DNA from 4 places in the Exiguobacterium sp. s157 genome. Region 2 is predicted to be linked to each of the others. Evidence: riboswitches for the same ligand, from Rfam matches in the RefSeq annotation. Region 2 holds a riboswitch; each other region holds the start of a gene.
What was found. Region 2 has a riboswitch for thiamine pyrophosphate ahead of KNP67_RS15505 (hydroxyethylthiazole kinase). Riboswitches for the same ligand answer to the same signal wherever they lie in the genome.

Region 1: linked by a shared signal. The riboswitch ahead of KNP67_RS10840 (YkoF family thiamine/hydroxymethylpyrimidine-binding protein) and the one ahead of KNP67_RS15505 (hydroxyethylthiazole kinase) in region 2 are both predicted to bind thiamine pyrophosphate.
Region 3: linked by a shared signal. The riboswitch ahead of thiT (energy-coupled thiamine transporter ThiT) and the one ahead of KNP67_RS15505 (hydroxyethylthiazole kinase) in region 2 are both predicted to bind thiamine pyrophosphate.
Region 4: linked by a shared signal. The riboswitch ahead of tenA (thiaminase II) and the one ahead of KNP67_RS15505 (hydroxyethylthiazole kinase) in region 2 are both predicted to bind thiamine pyrophosphate.

The regions. Positions count from the first base shown of each region.
Region 1 is NZ_JACSLQ010000005.1:127,987-132,501, reverse strand. It holds gene KNP67_RS10855 (energy-coupling factor transporter transmembrane component T family protein) at 1-25, opposite strand, end outside; gene KNP67_RS10850 (ABC transporter ATP-binding protein) at 25-1,353, opposite strand; gene KNP67_RS10845 (ECF transporter S component) at 1,346-1,921, opposite strand; gene KNP67_RS10840 (YkoF family thiamine/hydroxymethylpyrimidine-binding protein) at 1,914-2,507, opposite strand; TPP riboswitch at 2,589-2,689, opposite strand; gene KNP67_RS10835 (GTP-binding protein) at 2,751-3,944, opposite strand; gene KNP67_RS10830 (hypothetical protein) at 4,047-4,310, opposite strand; gene KNP67_RS10825 (SMP-30/gluconolactonase/LRE family protein) at 4,323-4,515, opposite strand, start outside.
Region 2 is NZ_JACSLQ010000015.1:9,314-13,828, reverse strand. It holds partial or broken gene KNP67_RS14955 (Gfo/Idh/MocA family protein) at 1-887, opposite strand, end outside; gene KNP67_RS14950 (winged helix-turn-helix transcriptional regulator) at 1,082-1,435, shown strand; gene KNP67_RS14945 (IS30 family transposase) at 1,601-2,536, opposite strand; TPP riboswitch at 2,889-2,990, shown strand; gene KNP67_RS15505 (hydroxyethylthiazole kinase) at 3,122-3,337, shown strand; gene KNP67_RS14935 (3-oxoacyl-ACP reductase) at 3,532-4,284, shown strand; gene KNP67_RS14930 (LLM class flavin-dependent oxidoreductase) at 4,354-4,515, shown strand, end outside.
Region 3 is NZ_JACSLQ010000001.1:437,727-442,241, reverse strand. It holds gene rpmB (50S ribosomal protein L28) at 101-289, shown strand; gene KNP67_RS02290 (thiamine diphosphokinase) at 348-935, opposite strand; gene thiT (energy-coupled thiamine transporter ThiT) at 935-1,507, opposite strand; TPP riboswitch at 1,584-1,684, opposite strand; gene rpe (ribulose-phosphate 3-epimerase) at 1,704-2,360, opposite strand; gene rsgA (ribosome small subunit-dependent GTPase A) at 2,362-3,246, opposite strand; gene pknB (Stk1 family PASTA domain-containing Ser/Thr kinase) at 3,291-4,515, opposite strand, start outside.
Region 4 is NZ_JACSLQ010000002.1:67,992-72,506, reverse strand. It holds gene thiD (bifunctional hydroxymethylpyrimidine kinase/phosphomethylpyrimidine kinase) at 1-158, opposite strand, end outside; gene thiM (hydroxyethylthiazole kinase) at 158-946, opposite strand; gene tenA (thiaminase II) at 943-1,617, opposite strand; TPP riboswitch at 1,699-1,803, opposite strand; gene pelG (exopolysaccharide Pel transporter PelG) at 1,865-3,313, opposite strand; gene pelF (GT4 family glycosyltransferase PelF) at 3,294-4,515, opposite strand, start outside.

The DNA of each region.
Region 1 (4,515 bases), on a different contig from region 2:
TCGGGTTCATCTCATGAAACGTCATCACGATTCCTCCAGCAATAAACCGTGAGCTTGTAGTAGCTCCGTCTCATTCCAGAGCGATGCATCATATGGCCCACTCAAGTAACCTTCATGCATCAAGTAATAGGTGTTCGCGATTCGGGCGAAATTAAGGTCGTGTGTCACAAACAGAACCGTCTGGCCGGCGCGGATTCGTTCAACCATCAATTCATAAAGCGCACGAAGCGATACCTCATCTTGTCCAGCAGTCGGTTCATCGAACGCGATGAGCCGTTTATTCGAGAGCATCATCACGCCGATGGCGAGCCTTCGTTTTTGCCCGTGACTAAGCGAGAGTGGGTGGTCGTTACGAAACGGTCCAAGCCCGAGCCGGTTCATGATGTCCCCAATCGGACGATTATGGCCATATGCGAGCTCACGTGACACATCACTCGTGATAAACAGATGAGCCGGAGATTGTGGGACGAGTCCGACTTCTTGATGTTCGCGGGCAAGGCTCTTGAGCCAAGTCGATTTGCCACTGCCGTTTCGACCAAGTACGGCAATGAGATCACCCTCGGCGACGGTCAGCTCGCTCGTTGCTAGGTTGAATGTTTTTCGTTTCAATTGCGGTACGTGAAATAAAATAGTATTTCCTTGTATCACTTCAACCGGAGAGAACGTATAATCCGGGCGGGCAACGAACGGTCCGTCATAGTTGATGCGTCCGTTCACGAGTTCCACTTCTCTGTCGAAGAATCCGCCCCATAGGAAGGGTCGATGCTCGATGACGACAACGTTTACCGTCTGTGCGACGTTGTCGAGCCACTGAACGAAACGGGTTGAGGTTTCGGGATCAAGGTGCGCGAGCGGCTCATCGAGTAGTAGCCATTCCGGCTTCCCGATCAAAGCACAGGCGACAGCGATTTGTTGCTTTTCACCACCTGACAGGTCATGAATGACTCGGTCACGATAATCGGTCAACTGCAATTCCGCTAAAATCTTGGCCACACGCGCCATCATCTCGTCCCTCGCCACGGCAAAATTTTCGAGTGTGAAAATCAATTCCTCCTCGACCGTTTGCATGACGAACTGACTGTCAGGATCTTGAAACACCGTTCCAACACGACGATTCACCTCACCAGCTGCATACGTGTCGTAAGAGCGGTCAAACAAATATAGTTTTCCCGTCACGATGCCATCGCAGTTCTCTGGATACAGACGATTCAACAAAGAGAACAACGTCGATTTTCCCGACCCGCTCGCCCCCGTGATGAGTGTCCTCCCAGCAGTTAATTGAAGCGTGATGTCCGTCAATACTTCGCTCTGTTTTTCCGGATAGCGGAATGACAGCTGTTCTGCCTCAACCATGCACACGTCCCTGACGCGCGATGGCATACCCTTCGAGCGCACCCGTCCGAAGCAACAAGTCGCTTAAAATCTTACCTCCCAGACCGGCAATGAGCATCCCGCTCGTCGCTCGTAACGCGAACATCGTCGCCACGTATGTCGGACTGAGGGCAGCGAGTCCACCCATGACGTACGTATACGCGAAACTAGTCGCAGCTGCACCAAATCCGGCCAGCATGAGCACCCAAAGGTCATATCGCTTGTAGCTCGTGACCGCAAACGCTGCTTCAGCACCAAGTCCTTGAATGATCCCGACTAAAATAATACGAGGTCCAATCGCGTTACCAATCATCATCTCAATCGTCGCCGCAAGCACTTCGGACAAGAATGCGGCGCCAGGTCGGCGGATGATATAAGCCGCAATAATCGAGACGATGAACCAAATCCCAAAAATCCATTCGTACGCGATCGGTCCAATCAAGCCAGCCCATAGATTCCCGACATGGACGAACGCCAAATAGACGACAGCGAACACGACCGATAAAATGGCCAACAAGACGATTTCTTTTAACTTCCACGACTTAAGCATGCTGTTGTCCCTCGTGTGACGGGCTGTTCACGCTGAACGTCACCGTCATGACGACGTGGCTCGTCTTCGCACGGACCCGGTCGAACGTCGCCTCGTAAAATGAAAACACCGGTTCGATGTCGCCGTGAATGCCCGAGGCGTAATGCATCGAGTCATTGAAGACGCCACGCTCTTTCGCAAAGGCAATTTCTTCGTAGATGATGTCCATATACTTCGCGTCCCCGAGCGGATAGAGGGCGAACTGGGAAGAGACGTACTGGGTCGATACCGGACCGTTCACAGGATCAGTCGTCACGTCGAGCAGGTTGTCTCCTGCCGTGTCGCCTGGGCAGCCGACCGAGAACGTCCCGCTCATCGACATATGTTCCCCGTTCTTCGACGCATGTGACAAGACGGCTTTGGCCACGTCGAACACATGCTCACTGCGTCCCCGGATGACCGTCGAGACGTCATCGGTATGCCGCCAAACGTTTTGCAAGTTCGTCTCTTTCAATGCCCCTTTGATGACACTCACAAAATCAGATGTCATTGGGCTCAGCGTAAAGCGGAATCCGACGATCGGACTCGTACCACATTGGTTGTTCATGTTCTATTCCCCCTTATTGTATGTACACAAAAAAGCCGCATCCATGAGAATGCGGCCACTCGTCCAATGTAATAATCCATTAGAAAAAGTGCCACACTTCCTCACGCCGGTATTACCCGGATCGAGTCATAAGGGATTGGAGCCATGCTCACATCTCAGCCGAAGCACCCCTAGTGTAGTCCAATGTATGCGGTTATCTATGCAACGAGAAGTATAGACGACCGCTCCGAATTTGTAAACGGTTTATGTGAAAGTCACGATACCGTTCCCCGGAAGCGTGTCCTGCAACGTCGTCCAATCGAGCGCCATCTCCTCATCCGTCAACAGACACGCGTCGAGTCCGGCCTCGATGACCGCACGCTCCATCCGCTGCCCGATCAAGACGAGCTCCGTCTGACGGTCCCCGTACGGCTCGACGTAGTCGGCGGCGAGCTCAGGTTCTGCCGTGAACATGAGACTCCGCTCTTCCTCCGGCAGCGTCGCGAGCCAACGTCCCGCGTGTTCGAGCGTCGATGCGTACCCCGCTTGCGAGAACAGGCAGGCGATGTCGTTCCGGGAGGCGATCCATAAGAAACCTTTGGCGCGGACGACTTGATCCGGGAACGCCTCGATCCAGGCGTGGAGCCGCTCCGGATGAAACGGACGGCGGCGGCGATAGACGAACGAACTGATGCCGTATTCCTCCGTCTCTGGTGTGTGTGTCTCGGCCTCTAGTTCTTGAATCCAGCCGGCGGCGTGCATCGCCTGCTCGAAATCGAAAAGATTGACGTCCAACAGCTCCGTCAACTCCACGTTCGCGTAAACTGACGTCAACAGTTTGGCGGTTGGATTGAGCGCCTTCAACAGCCCGGCCATCTCACCGAGTTCTGTCTCGGTCACGCGGTCCGCCTTGTTCAAGACGATGATGTCCGCGAACTCGATTTGGTCGACAAGCAGGTCGACGACTTCGCGGACGTCCGTCTCATCGATGGCCTGCTTCCGTTCATGAAGCGACTCGCCCGAGTTGAAATCTTTCAAGAACCGATACGCATCGACGACCGTCACCATCGCATCGATATAGACACGGCTCGTCAAGTCGATGCCAAGGGCGTCATCGGCGTATGTAAACGTTTGAGCGACCGGAATCGGTTCTGAGATGCCAGATGACTCGATGATAATCCCGTCGAGCTCACGGTCGTTCGTGATCTCCTGTACCGCTTCGAGCAGGTCCTCACGGAGCGTGCAACAGATGCAGCCGTTCGATAGCTCGACCAATTTTTCGTCCGTCCGCGAGAAACCGTTCTGCTCGATCAATCGTTCGTCGATGTTCAACTCGCTCATGTCGTTGACGATGACCGCATATTTCTTGCCGGACCGATTGTTCAACAGATGATTCATCAATGTCGTCTTGCCGCTCCCTAAATAACCGGACAGCACCGTGATTGGAATTCGTTTCATGTATCTTCACTCATAAATCGTAATCATTACTCTTTAGATAATGACGGGTCACCTTTGTCTTGTCAAGAAAAAACACGCCCGTTCCCGGACGTGTTCCTTTCCCTATTCTTCCAACGCCTTGCGTTCCGCCTCGGAGCGGGGATACGTGTTCGCTTGCCACTCGGCCCGATAAATCGAATCGAGCTGCGTCAGACCGACCTCATCCTCATCCTTATCGGCATCGACACTCGGGGCCTCATCCCAGCGCGGATTCAAATACGTGTGGTCGTCTTCCTGGTTCGAATCCAATAGTTTTTGAATCCCGACCCGGGCCACTGCCGCGAGTGCCAAACCGATGCCTGCACGAACGAGCAATCGCTTCACCATCTCTTTACCTCCTTATCGTCCAAACCGATAGAGCGGCATCCCTTTCACGTCTGTATCGATTTTAAAGACCGACCCCGCGTCCGGATGGGCTTTGAGTGCCTCGTCATCCATTCCTTCACGAGCCGTCGTGATGGCGAGTTGGTTCAAGTCGTCACCGACGAAACAGCACGATGTGACGTTCGGGGCCGGCACGAGCACCTCGAGC
Region 2 (4,515 bases):
CTCCGTTTCTTTTGGCTGATTAAATCGATAAACTCTTTCACTTCATAATACATAGCGGGCTGAGGTTGTCCTACTGTCACTGATTCAACAGTGCCATCGTTGTAATGAATGTCCACTTTTTCGGCTGAATGTATTTTATCAATCACCATAATTCCTTTTTCCCCTTGGATTTCGCTTGGTAAAGTGGAATTTGTGATTTTTGAATAAATGATAACCGCATCTTTGTCATCATATTTCAATAGGACACTTCCTTCGCCATCTATACCGCAATCCAGGATAAGATCTGTGGCCTTTATTTCTTTTGGCTCGCCGAACAGTATAATGAGCGGGTATAAACAGTAGGTGCCCAGATCCATCAATGAACCGTTCGCAAAATTTGGATTAAATACATTTAATACTGTTCCTTTTTTGTATGCATCATAACGCGATGAGTACTGGCAATAGCTAGCAAAGTATCTGCGGATAGGGCCGATTTTGTGCAGATTATTTTGAATGGCCTTAAAGTTTGGAAGCAACGTAGATTTCATCGCTTCCATAAGCAGCACATTATGATCTTTCGCTTCTTGAATCATTTTCGCTGCTTCTGCTGCATTGGCAGCCATCGGTTTTTCACATAATACATGTTTGGAGTTTTTTAAAAACAAGACGACTTGGTCAGCATGGAATGAGTTGGGTGTGGCAATATAAACCGCATCGATTTCATCGCTGACTGCCATTTCTTCCAAGTCAGTAAAAATTTTAGTTATTCCTTATTGACTGGCAAATTCCTCTGCTCTTTCCAACGTTCGGGAATAAACGGCTGCTAATTTAAAATTCTCAATTTCTTTTGCCGCTTCAAGCAATCTTTCTGTAATCCAATTAGTACCCACTATGCCGATTCGTATCATTTTTTATCCTCTTTTCTGTTTTTATTGCATTATCGCCCACAATTGCAAAGACATTATTCCAATGCTAAAAAAATTTACTAACCATTCTATATCTAGTACAATTAGTAAGTTACATTAATTATAGTACTGACTTTTTTATCACATAGTATCGAAAAGTATACGATAGAAATATAACAAGGAAGGAAAGAAAATAGATGCCTAATTTAGGAGAGAAAGTTTTTAATTGTGAAAAAGAGCTGACACTTTCCATCATCGGAGGAAAGTGGAAAATGCTAGTGCTATGGCATTTAGGAAAAGAAGGAACTAAACGTTTTGGGGAATTAAAAAGTCTTATGCCAGGCATCACGCAACGGATGCTCGTGAATCAATTGCGTGAACTTGAAGATCATTTGATTGTCCACCGGGAAGTATACCCTGTGGTTCCGCCGAAAGTGGAGTACTCACTTACCGAACAAGGAAGAAGCCTTATTCCAATTCTTGATTCCATGTACGAATGGGGCAAAGAATACATCGAGCAAAACTTGGATCAGCAAATAGAAAACAACTAAGTTAGTAGGTATTTAAAAATAGCTGAATAAAATAAAGCGGATTTCAGTAAAATGAAATCCGCTCAGATTGTAGACAAAGTCACGTTTCAGGCGAACTGAAACGTGACTTTGTCTACAATCTGGAACACCATTCGGTCGAATGGTGTTTTTTTATAAGACGGTTTGTCAAATTAAGCGCAACACTTCCTCGGTGAAGGCCTCGTGTGCGGTTTTCCAGTCCAGGCACTTTCTCGGTCGCCCGTTGATCTTGGCCAGCGCATCCGCGAGTTCACCGTCACCGACCTGCGCGAAGTCCGTTCCTTTCGGGAAGAACTCGCGGAGGAGCCCGTTGGCGTTCTCGTTGCTCCCCCGTTGCCACGATGAGTACGGGTCGGCGAAATACATCGGCACGCCGAGCGACGCCTGGATGCGCTCGTGACCGCTGAACTCCTTGCCCCGGTCCGTCGTCGCCGTCTCGAACGTGCCTTCCGGGAAGGCACCGTGCACCGCATGGATCGCCCCCTCCATCGAGGCCGCGGTGCGGTCCGCGATTGGCAGGGCGAGATAGAACCGGCTCTTCCGCTCGATGAACGTCGCGACGCACGCCTTCGATTTCCCGCGTCCGGAGACGACGGTGTCGAGCTCCCAATGCCCGAACGTCTCGCGTGTGCGCACCTCCCGAGGCCGGTCCGAGATGGTCAGCCCGACGTTGATGCGCCCGCGCGTCTCGACCGGCTTCCGGCGTTTCCCCTTCTGGCGGAGCACGGTCACGGGCACGTCGATCCGTCCCGCATAGATCCAGCGGTAGATGGTGGGGAAGGCAATTTTTCCTGCGTAGAGGCGGCCGACGATCTGTTCTGGTGACCAGGTCGCACGCAGCTTCTCGACGATCGTCCGGCGCATCGTGTCGTCGAGCTTCGTCTTGACGCCGCAATGGGTTTTCGCCTTCTCGTAGCGTTTCTGCGCACGTCCTGACTCGTAGCCGGGGTTCCGTCTGATCTCCCGCGAGACGGTCGAGGGCTGTCGCCCGATCCGTCTCGCGATGGACCGGATGGACATCCCGAGCTCCAGATAGGTCTCTATTTTCACGCGCTCCGTTGTGGTAAGATGGGTGTAGCTCATAGCGATTCCTCCGTCTGAATGTTTGTGTCGTAACTTCATTCTAAACGAGGCCATCGCTGTGGGCTTTTTTTTGCGTTCACGTTCAGATGTTGCACTTAATTTTATAATTCATCAAGGATAAAAAAACAGCCTGGTGTGGTTTTAGGGAGGGGGAAAAATAAGAAGAGCAATTCCTATAAATCAGAGCTCATTTAAAATATCATACAAGCTAATAGGTATCTTATAATTAAAACATCTAGTACGAAACACTCGTAAGACAAGGTTTACTTCCTGCACAACCTCTGTAGACAGTAGATACCAGGCTTTACATAAAAATTAGGATTTGTTATAGTGGTCGTGAAAACAAAATACCTAAATACACTAGGGGAGCCGAATTGGCTGAGACGGACAAGAGTCCGGACCCTTTGAACCTGATCTGGGTCATACCAGCGGAGGGAAGTGTGCGAACCTTTTATACTTTCTATTTAACTGGTCTTTCGCCGCCTCCTATCTTCAGGAGGCGGTTTTTTGCGTTCAAGAAAGGGGTAATAGGCATGGATCATTGTACAACAGTTTAAAAAAGCAACCGAGTGCGGAGGGATACTCATGCAACTCTCTGTTCGTGAAAGAGCGCCAATTGTACATTGTATTACAAATCAGATCTTTGCAAATTTTCAAGCTAATGGATTGCTCGCTGTAGGTTGCTCATTTGCAGGACTACTGTACAAGTATACACAGAGGAGAATAATGGCAGCCGGTAGTGAGGTGATTGGAACAGGACTGCTGGCTTCATTAGTGGAGCTCTACTCGCCTGGGTTTTAGGGAAAAGGTTTGAACGACATTCTTTGTCGGTTCTACCTAAACAGTAAACCGATAGTACTATTCAGAAAGACATTCATTTAAAGTTGGTACGGAAGAATTAGATTTATTGGAAAGACTAAAGGCAGTGCAGGGGTAATATCTTTCACTTTTTGATTTGTACTTGCGATTGCAACTAAAAGTATAGGAGTGGTGACGTGAAAAGAACAGTTTTGGTGACAGGAAGTAGCAAGGGTCTTGGTGCTACGATAGCAAAAGCTTTAGTTGAAAAAGGGTTTAATGTAGTGATTAACTATTACAAAAGTAAAGAGAAGGCAGAAGGACTTGTTTCGGAGCTCGGTGAACAAAATGCTATAGCTCTATACGCTGATGTGACAAATCGCCAAGAAGTGGATGAGATGGTGAAAGTGGCGACCAACTATTTTGGTCAAATTGATGTGGTGGTCAATAATGCATTGGTAGACTTCAAATTCGATCCGATACAGCAAAAGTCTTTTATAGATCTTTCATGGAAAGATTATCAAAGACAGCTGGATGGAACATTAAAAGGGGCCTTCAATGCGATTCAAAGTGTCTTACCCCAATTCATGGAGAGACAAAACGGAAGTATCATCAGTATTGGTACGAATCTCTACCAAAATCCAGTTGTCCCCTACCACGAGTATACAACCGCAAAAGCAGGACTTATAGGTTTTACACGCAATATAGCCTCTGAACTGGGACAATACGGAATTAAAGCAAATGTCGTATCAGGTGGTTTGTTGAAAGTGACTGATGCCAGTTCAGTAACGTCTCAAGAGGTCTTTGAACTGATTGCTAATTCTACACCTTTGAGAAAAGTGACAACTCCGGAACAGGTGGCCCATTTGGTCGTTTATCTGTCATCTAAAGAGGCGGAAGGTATCACAGGGCAAAATTTCACAGTAGATGGTGGACTAACGATGAACTAAATGTATTATTACCTCCATATGTAAGATAGGAAGGCATAATATATTGGTCTAGTCTTAGGGGGAAGAGTAATGACGGTTATTCAAAAGAATCAACTTAATATAGGGGTTTTGGTTTATGGGTGTGGACATCATCAGGCTGCGTGGTTGATGCCGAACTCAAGTGTTAACCGGGTAGGGGAGATAGAATATTATCAATCCTTGGCGCAGTTAGCTGAAAAAGGATGCTTTGAC
Region 3 (4,515 bases), on a different contig from region 2:
TTGTCATCCTATGATTTTCTAGTTGCATCGTGAAAAAACCCGTGCTAATATAAACGAGTGTCTATTAGGACGAACCCACATAAAAAAGGAGGGGAAACGCATGGCACGTAAATGCTACGTAACAGGTAAATCACCTAAATCAGGTAACAACCGTTCGCACGCACTCAACAAGACAAAACGCACTTGGGGTGTAAACGTACAAAAAGTTCGTATTCTCGTTGACGGTAAACCTAAACGAGTTTGGGTTTCAGCTCGCGCTCTTAAATCAGGTCTCGTTGAACGCGTATAATTTTTATACACGAACGAAATAAATCCCAGCGGCATTCGCCGATGGGATTTTTTTGTGTTCATTTTTTGATAGACAGCACGAGCACCATACCGTCGTGCACGATCAAGTCCGCCGCTTCATCGTCCCATTCGTTCGAGATGGTGAGCGCCTCATGGCTGACGACATCGTGACGGTCGAGCGGATATTTGACGCCGCGGATGGTCACGTTCGCCTGCTTCCATGGGATGAGCGACAAATAGTGACCGTCTTGACGCGGGAGTTCATAGCGTCCCGACCCGACGAGTCGTACCGTCTGCCCTGCCGTGACGAGACGCATCTCAGGATACGCCTCGAGCAGACCGATATTGCTGAGCGTCATATCGAGCCGGCCGCCGAGCGCACCGTAGACGAGCATTTCCGTCGCGCCATGCCCCCGTGCCGCCTCGAGAGCGATCTCGAGGTCGGTCACATCTTTCTCAGATGGATAACGGACGGCGTCGATCGGCACTTCGCCCGTGAAGGAGTCGAAATCGCCGACGACGAGATCTGGGTTCAGCCCGTGGTTCAACAGTGTCTCGTACCCCCCATCGACGCCGATGATGTAATCGACGTCACGCGGGAGTCCCGAGATTGGTTCCGGGCTGGCCGCCACAATCAACACCCGCATTAGCGGACGTCCCGGGTCGCGAGCGTCGCGAAGCGCGGTGCCGAGACGAACAAGAGGACGAGGACGACGGCCGACACGAGGAAGGACGGGAGCATGTACGTCATGTTATAGGCGAACGAGTAGGCGACGACCGGACCTTCCGCGTATTCGGCGAAGAAGACGATCCCCGACAAGACGTGGGCCCCGTAACGAAGCAGTGAACCGAGGAGCGCGCCGAGCACCAAATAAACGACGAGCGTCTTTTTCGCCTCATCCTTGGCGGCTCGTTTCACTTGACCAGCGAACAGCCCCGCCATCCCGACGACACCGTAAGCGAACGTGTAGTCGAGCAGGAACTGGACCGGCGTGAAGATATAGGCCCCGAACAGCAGTTGCAGCGTTCCGACAAGTGCACCGGTCGCAAGTCCGCCTTTCAAACCGTGACGATACGCCATGACGAAAATCGGCAACATCGCCAAGCTGATTGACCCGCCTTGCGGCATCCGGAACGGGATGAGCAAATCAAAAATCAAACCGAGTGCGGCGAACAATGAGATTTCAATGAGCGCCTGTAATTTTAAACGTTGTTTCATCTATTTCCCTCCTTAAAATATGAGCGAACGACAAAAAGCAGCATGACGTAAACGCCATGCTGCTATCGAGTAGCAACGTGCATTTTCGCCACATCCCTACGTCCGTGTGAACGGAACAGGTTCAAAGGGTTAGCGTATGCCTCTCAGCCACAGAATGTGACACCCCTTGCGACAATATTTGTTGTTCTATGGACGATTATACACGAGATGCGTTGCGAATGCTATCGATTGCGTCTTTATAGCTCGGCTCGTTATAGATGGCCGAGCCGGCCACGAGCACGTCAGCACCGGCATCGATACATAATTTCGCAGTCTCCGCGTTGACGCCTCCGTCAATCTCGATTTCAAAGTCGAGACGGCGCGCTTGGCGCATCTCGTTCAACGCCGCGATTTTCGGCACGACCGATTCGATGAACTTCTGACCCCCAAAGCCAGGGTTCACCGTCATGAGAAGTACCATGTCGACGTCACCGAGCACGTGTTCAATCAATGACAGCGGCGTATGCGGGTTGAGAACGACGCCACACTTGGCTCCGGCCGCCTTAATTTGTTGAAGCACGCGATGCAAATGGTTCGTCGCTTCGACGTGGACGGTGACGATGTCCGCTCCCGCCTTGATGAAGTCTTCGACGAAGCGCTCCGGTTGGTCGATCATCAAGTGGACGTCTAACACCATGTCCGACTTCTTCCGTAAGCTCGCGAGCACCGGGAGACCGATCGAGATGTTCGGGACGAATTGACCGTCCATGACGTCAAAATGGATATAATCCGCGCCGGCCTCTTGGACCGCCTTCACTTCTGCCTCTAGGTTGGCGAAGTCCGCCGCTAAAATCGAGGGTGCAATTTTAATCATGTCAGTACCTCCGTTGTCTATCGTTTAACTCTGCCATAAACGTAACATAATTCTCATAACGGGTGGAAGCGATTTCTCCCGCCTCGACGGCCGCTTTGACGGCACAACCCGGTTCGTTCAAATGGGCACAGCCTCGGAACTTACAGTCGTCATGCCGCTCGACGAACTCAGGGAAGCACCAGCGCATCTCCTCGACTTCGAGTTCTTCTGGGAACTCGAGGCTTGAGAAACCAGGCGTGTCAGCGACGAGCCCGTCAGCGAGCGTGATGAGCGTGACGTGACGCGTCGTGTGCTTGCCTCGGCCGAGCGACTTCGAGATTTTCCCGGTCGCGAGTTCTAGTTCCGGCGCGACCGCGTTCAAGAGCGAACTCTTGCCAACTCCGGTCTGTCCGGCAAACACGCTCGTCTTCTCTTTAAACGACCCACGAATTTGTTCAATCCCCGACCCGGTCTCCGTCGACGTCTCGATGACCTCATAGCCGATTGACCGATATAAGGCCGCTGCCGCTTGAATCGTTTCGAGTTCCGACTCCGTCAACAAGTCCATTTTCGTTAAGACAATAATCGGATGGACTTGCTTCGATTCGATTAAGACGAGGAAACGGTCGAGCAGATGGAACGAGAACGCCGGTTCCTTGACCGAGAACAGCAAGAACGCTTGATCGATGTTAGCGATCGGCGGGCGGACGAGATGGTTCGACCGCTCATCGACGGCCAAGATATAGCCTGTGCCGTCCCCTTGGTCTTGAATATCGACATCGTCGCCGACGACCGGCGAGATGTTCCGGTTGCGGAAATTGCCGCGGGCGCGACAACGGATCTCTTGTTTCTCTTCCGTCATGACATCATAAAACCCGCCTTGTAATCGAATAATCGTACCTTTCATCCTATGACCTCCTTAGAAAAAGAGGCGACGCGCGCGCCACCTCTTCATTGTGAATCTTTTGCTTGTGCGTACGTCACCGTATCCGTCCGGACGACTTCCCCGTCGACTTCGATCGTCGCGGTTCCGACTTCGTCCGGTGCAATGACGAGCGTATACGAGTAAGTCGTCGTCTCCGTTATCTTATCACGCAACACTTCGACTTCGCCACGGGCGTCTACCGTCCGAATGACGACCTCGAGTGCCACAGGTTCTTCGCCTTCAGCAGGCGGATCGATTTCGACGTTGACTTCCCGTTCAATCGAGACGTCGGTCGGTTCGACCCCTTGCGACACGATGACGGTCAATTCCGTCCCCGGGTCGACGGCTGTTCCGGCCGTCGGTAACTGACGAATGATTTGGTTGGCGGGCACGCTCGTTGAATACTCGTCTCGTTTGACGATTTTCAAGCTATTCTGTTCGGCGTACGTCGTCGCTTCCTCAAACGTATACCCGGCTAAATTGGCGAGTTCGACTTTATTGCTACCGGTCGAGACGACGAGCGTCACCGTCTCTTCAGACGGGACGACCTCGTTGTCCGGAGCAATCGACTGGGAGATGACATCGCCGCTATCGACCGTCTCCGACGCCTCGGATTGAATTTCGATATCCGCAAAGTCGAGGTCTTTGAGCGTCCGCTCGGCCGCCGACTGAGACAATCCTTCGACGTCCGGCATCGCGACCGTCTCTTTCCCGGCCGACACGACAATCGTCACGGTCGTTCCGCGTTTCGGTTTCCGACCGGCTTGCGGTGTCTGCGAAATGACGTCGCCAGCGGCGATGTTATCGCTCGCCCGCTCTGTCGCTTCGACGACAAAACCGGCTGTTTCGAGTTCGGTCGTCGCTTCGTCGTTCGTCATCCCGACGACGTCTGGCACGACGGCACGGGACATCTCATCGGCGATGACATATGCCCCGATTCCGCCGCCAATCAACAAGAAGAGGAGTAGGAGCCAAAGCCACCACTTCTTCTTCCGTTTCGGCTTCGGGTTCGCTGTCTCAGGTTCGGTCGGTGCGACCGGTTGTTCCGGTGTCTCTTTGACGTTCGGTTCGTCCGGGACGACCGGTGACATGACGAGCGTCTGATCGAATGCGTCCTGTTCCGTACTGAGGCGTTTCGGTTCGTTCGCACGTTCCGGGTCGAGCGCCGTCATGCAATCCTTCTTAAAGGCGGCGACCGATGTGTGACGGGCGCCCGGTGATTTCGCCAGCGCCTGCATGATGCAGTTCTCA
Region 4 (4,515 bases), on a different contig from region 2:
GCTTCGACCCCATGCACCCCACGAGTGTTTTGAGCGGTGACGGCCGTCAGAACGCTCGTCCCGAACACGCCGAGCTCTTGAAACGTCTTCAAATCAGCTTGGATTCCCGCTCCCCCGCCAGAGTCCGAACCCGCAATCGTCAATACTTGCGGCCGCATCATAACACCACCTCAATACGGTCGCTCGGCAACTCGACGGCCGTCATCTTGCCGAGTTCATTCAAGAAATGAACGGGGAAGTCGCCCGGTCCGTCCGCCAAAGCGGTAGCCAGTTCGCCGCACCGGGCATATCCGGCGAGCGCTGTCGCCGTGGCCGTAACCGCATCCCGTTCGACCGCAAGGAACGCACCGACGACCGCACTGAGTAAACAACCGGTCCCTGTCGTCCGGGCCATCGCGCCAGTGCCGCCTTTGATTTCAATCGTCGCGTCCCCATCGCTGACGACATCCGTCTCTCCGGTCACGGCAACGACACAGGTGTAGCGTCGTGCCGCCGCGCGCGCGATGTGATTCAAATCAACCCGCGTTTCCCCAGCGTCCACGCCGCGCGTCGCCGCGTCGAGACCAATCAATGTCGCGATTTCTCCGGCATTGCCTCGGATGACCGTCGCACGGACAGATTGCAGAATCGCCTCGGCGACGTCGCGCCGAAATGAGGTCGCCCCGACACCAACCGGATCGAAGACGACTGGACGACCTGCTTGATTCGCCGCCTGTCCGGCTCGAATCATCGTACGTTCCGTCATTGCATCGAGTGTACCGATATTGAGCACGAGCGCATCGCTTAAAGACGCCATCTCGGCCACTTCTTCGACCGCGGACGCCATGACCGGGGCCGCCCCGATGGCGAGCAACCCGTTCGCTGAAAAGTTGGCGACGACGATATTCGTGATGTTGTGGATGAGTGGCCGTTCGGCTCTGACTTTGTCCCATAAGTCGCGCTTCATCGTGTCACCCCCGCCGGTAAATCCCACGACTCGAGCGTCCACGCCATCTCCCAAAACGCATGTTCATAATAACAACTCTTCAAGAACAACTGTTGATACCGAAAGCGTTCTTCCGCTGTCGCTTGTCCGGCGAGCACGTCGAGTCGTTCAATCTGTTCCTCGACGAGGTCGCGGAACCATTCCGACCCGTACGTCGCAATCCACGTCGCATAAATCGGATGATCGGGTGTCGCGTCTTTCATGCGTTCGCCAATCTCGTAATAAACCCAATAGCACGGCAAAATTGCTGCGAGCACATCACCGAGCGTTGGACCGGCATGTTGCATATGGAGCGCATAGGCGTAAGCCGTCGGAGCCGGCTCGAACGTCGCCCACTCTGCGTCCGTCACGTCGAGCAACGTGAAAAACTCACGATGCAGCGCATGCTCTGCTTCGATGGTATGGAGCGCGTGCGTCAAAAAGCGGCTCGCCACTTCCATGTTCGGGGCGAGGGTCGCGCCTTTCGCCTGTACTTTCGAGAACTGATTCAAATAATACGAGTCTTGCATGACGTAATGCCGAAACTTCGCCTCGTCGAGTTCACCCGTTCCGAGCTCGCGGACGAACGGATGGTCAAAGCTGGCTTGAAACAAGGTCTCGGCCTCTTGTCGTAGATGTGCGGTGAATGTCATGTTTTCTCCTCCTTTGTGATCAAAAAAGACGCCGCCTCCCATAACGGAAGCGGCGTCGGATTTACACAAAGTGTACGAAAACAATCGGTTCGCCCACTTCCCTACGCTAGCGTGAACTAGATCAGGTTCAAAGGGTCTGGACCTCGTCCATCTCAGCCGCGTCACGCGACTCCCCTAGTGGTAAACATTATGAAATTCGGTCGTCTACGACCACATCATATCAGTCTTTCCCTGTACTGAAAACCCTTTATCGCGAAAAGCGCCGGTTCAACAACGTCCCCATTTGCGAGAACCGCTCGGTGCCGAGCTTGCGACGGTTCGACGCGGCGAACACGTAATAATCGACTTTGCCCATATAATAAATCAAACGCAGGCCGGCCAAGAAGAACGTGATCGTTGTGCTGACGGCAAAGCCGACACCGTACCAATCGATGCCGCGCGGCAAGAGCAGTAACGTGAACAACGCGTTCAACGTGAAGAACGAGATGTTGACGAACAACGCCCCGCGCCGGTCCTCGAAATAGAGCAACAACAACGTCAAGATGAGAATCATCGCATTCGCGAACGCCGCGAGCGTCGTCATCCGAAAGATTTGACCGATCTCATCCGGGACACCAATCCAACTGACGAACACGCCCGCCATCAGGATGGCGAACAGCGTCACCACGCCTTGGCTCCGCGCAAGTCGAATCAACTCATTTTTCAATACGGACGTCATCGTCTGTTTCGCCTTCTCGATTTGATGGAGTGCCCCGCCGTAGTTGATCAATCCATAAAACGTACGGTAGCGCTCATAAAACCGGGTCTCGACAGCGACGACGAACAACAGCTGCGTCGGGATAATCGTCAAGTACGACCAAAAGATGGCCGTGTCATAATACGGGTTGAACAAGAACGAGTCCGCGATGATCACACGTCCTTCACCGAACCAGATGATGAAATTCGTGACCCAAATCCCGAGCACGTACAACACGCCGATGGCGAACAAGTCTGGATAGCGGTCGAAGTACTTGAAGTACGAGAACTCTTTCACCGCGTAACGGAGCGGGAACGTCCGGAGCATCGCGAAGAACAACCCGAACAACGTCACAATCATCCCGACCGTGAAACCGAGCAACAGCTCAAGACTCGACGGGTCGACCATGAGACGGCTAATCGCATAGACGCTCCCGACCGAGATGAGTCCGCCGAGCAGGAAGCTATAGGCCACGGCTTGATAATACTTGGCGGCACTTAAAAACAAGAACATGACCCAGATGACGTTAATCGTCATGAATAAAACGAACAACGTCAGTTTGTACAGAAAATCGAGCGGCGACAATAGCCAAAAGATACTATACAGCAAGCCTGCCGCGAGAATCGTCACTTTGAGCATCCCGGTGAACACCGGGAAAATCTCATGTGCCTTCTTCTCATAAAACAAGTCCGCCACGTATCGGGTGACGACGAGCTGTTGAAAACTGAACAAGATTTGCGAGAAGATGAACGCGTACGAGACCGAGATCATGAAGAGCGTCCGTTCGGCGAGCGACAACGTCGGCATTTGGAACGCCAACCATTGAATCGTACCGACGACCAAGATGACAATCAACCACGGTCCGGATGTGACGAGGCCGGAGAACGTGTACGCCTTCAGCCGGGACGAATAGTAGTCTTCTTGGAACAACTTCTGTAACTTAAACCCGATGCCCGCCATACTGTTCCCTCCTCGCTTCATAGATAGCCTTATAGCGGTCCACGACTTGTTGGAGACGATAATATTGGCGGACCCGCTCCCGTCCGTTCTTGCCGAACCGCATTCGTTCCTGCGGGTAATCCATCATCCATTCGACTTTGTCGGCGACCGCTTCCGGATGAACCGGTGGCACGATGAAACCGGCCGGACCAAACGGGTCATCCGCTCGTCCGTATAAAAGCTCGGAACAGGCGCCGACATCGGTGGCGACCCACGGAATCCCGGCGGCCATGCCTTCGAGAATCGCGAGCGGCTGCCCTTCCGAGATGCTCGTCAGGAGCAGTAAATCAAAGGTCGGCAAATACGTTTGAACGTCCACTTTCCCGGCCAGTTCGACATAATCACTCAATCCGCTCTGTTCGATGAGCAGACGGCACTCTTCCGCATATTCTTCATCCTCGTCGAGTGGACCCATGATTGTCAGTTTGAACAGACGATGCCGCTCCTGCAAAATCTTGGCGGCGTAAATCATCGTCTTCAAGTCTTTGATGGGAACGAGGCGGACGATGGCACCGATTTGAAAGAGGTCGTGCTCCGGACGATTGACCGTCGCCTGGATTTGTCGGTCGGCAATCCCGTTGGCGATAATTTTCGTCTTCTCGCTCGGGGCGCCGATCCATTCCTGATATTCGCGATTCCGCTCGAACAAGGTGATAATTTCATCGGCCGCGTTATACGCCTCGCGGGACAAGTGGTGGAAGAACCGGACCCATCTCGGCTTATACGGCGCCGGAATCCAATACGACTGTAAAATTTCTTCCTCGCGTTCACGGGAATAAATGCCATGCTCGGTCAAGATGAACGGGATCCCTTGCGTCTCTTTCATGTAGGAAGCGACTACCCCGGCATAACCCGTCGATACGGAATGGACGAGGTCGACTTTCGGGAGCGGCTGATGGAGCACCCGCAAAATCGGGGTGTACATGCTTTGCCACATCCAGAAATAGTCGATGAACGAGCCGCCGTTCATCTCTTCGGCGTAGGCGGCCTTCACGTTGCGCCAAAAGAACTCGCTCGCGAAAAACGCCTCGCTCGAAGGCACTTCTTTCCCGAGTAGTCGCAACGCTTGCCGGTTCGGGCTTCTTAACATGAGCCAATCCGACACGTTCTGTTCGTCGTCGGCACCCCACTTCAATCGTCCCCTCGCGCGTTCACCTACGTCG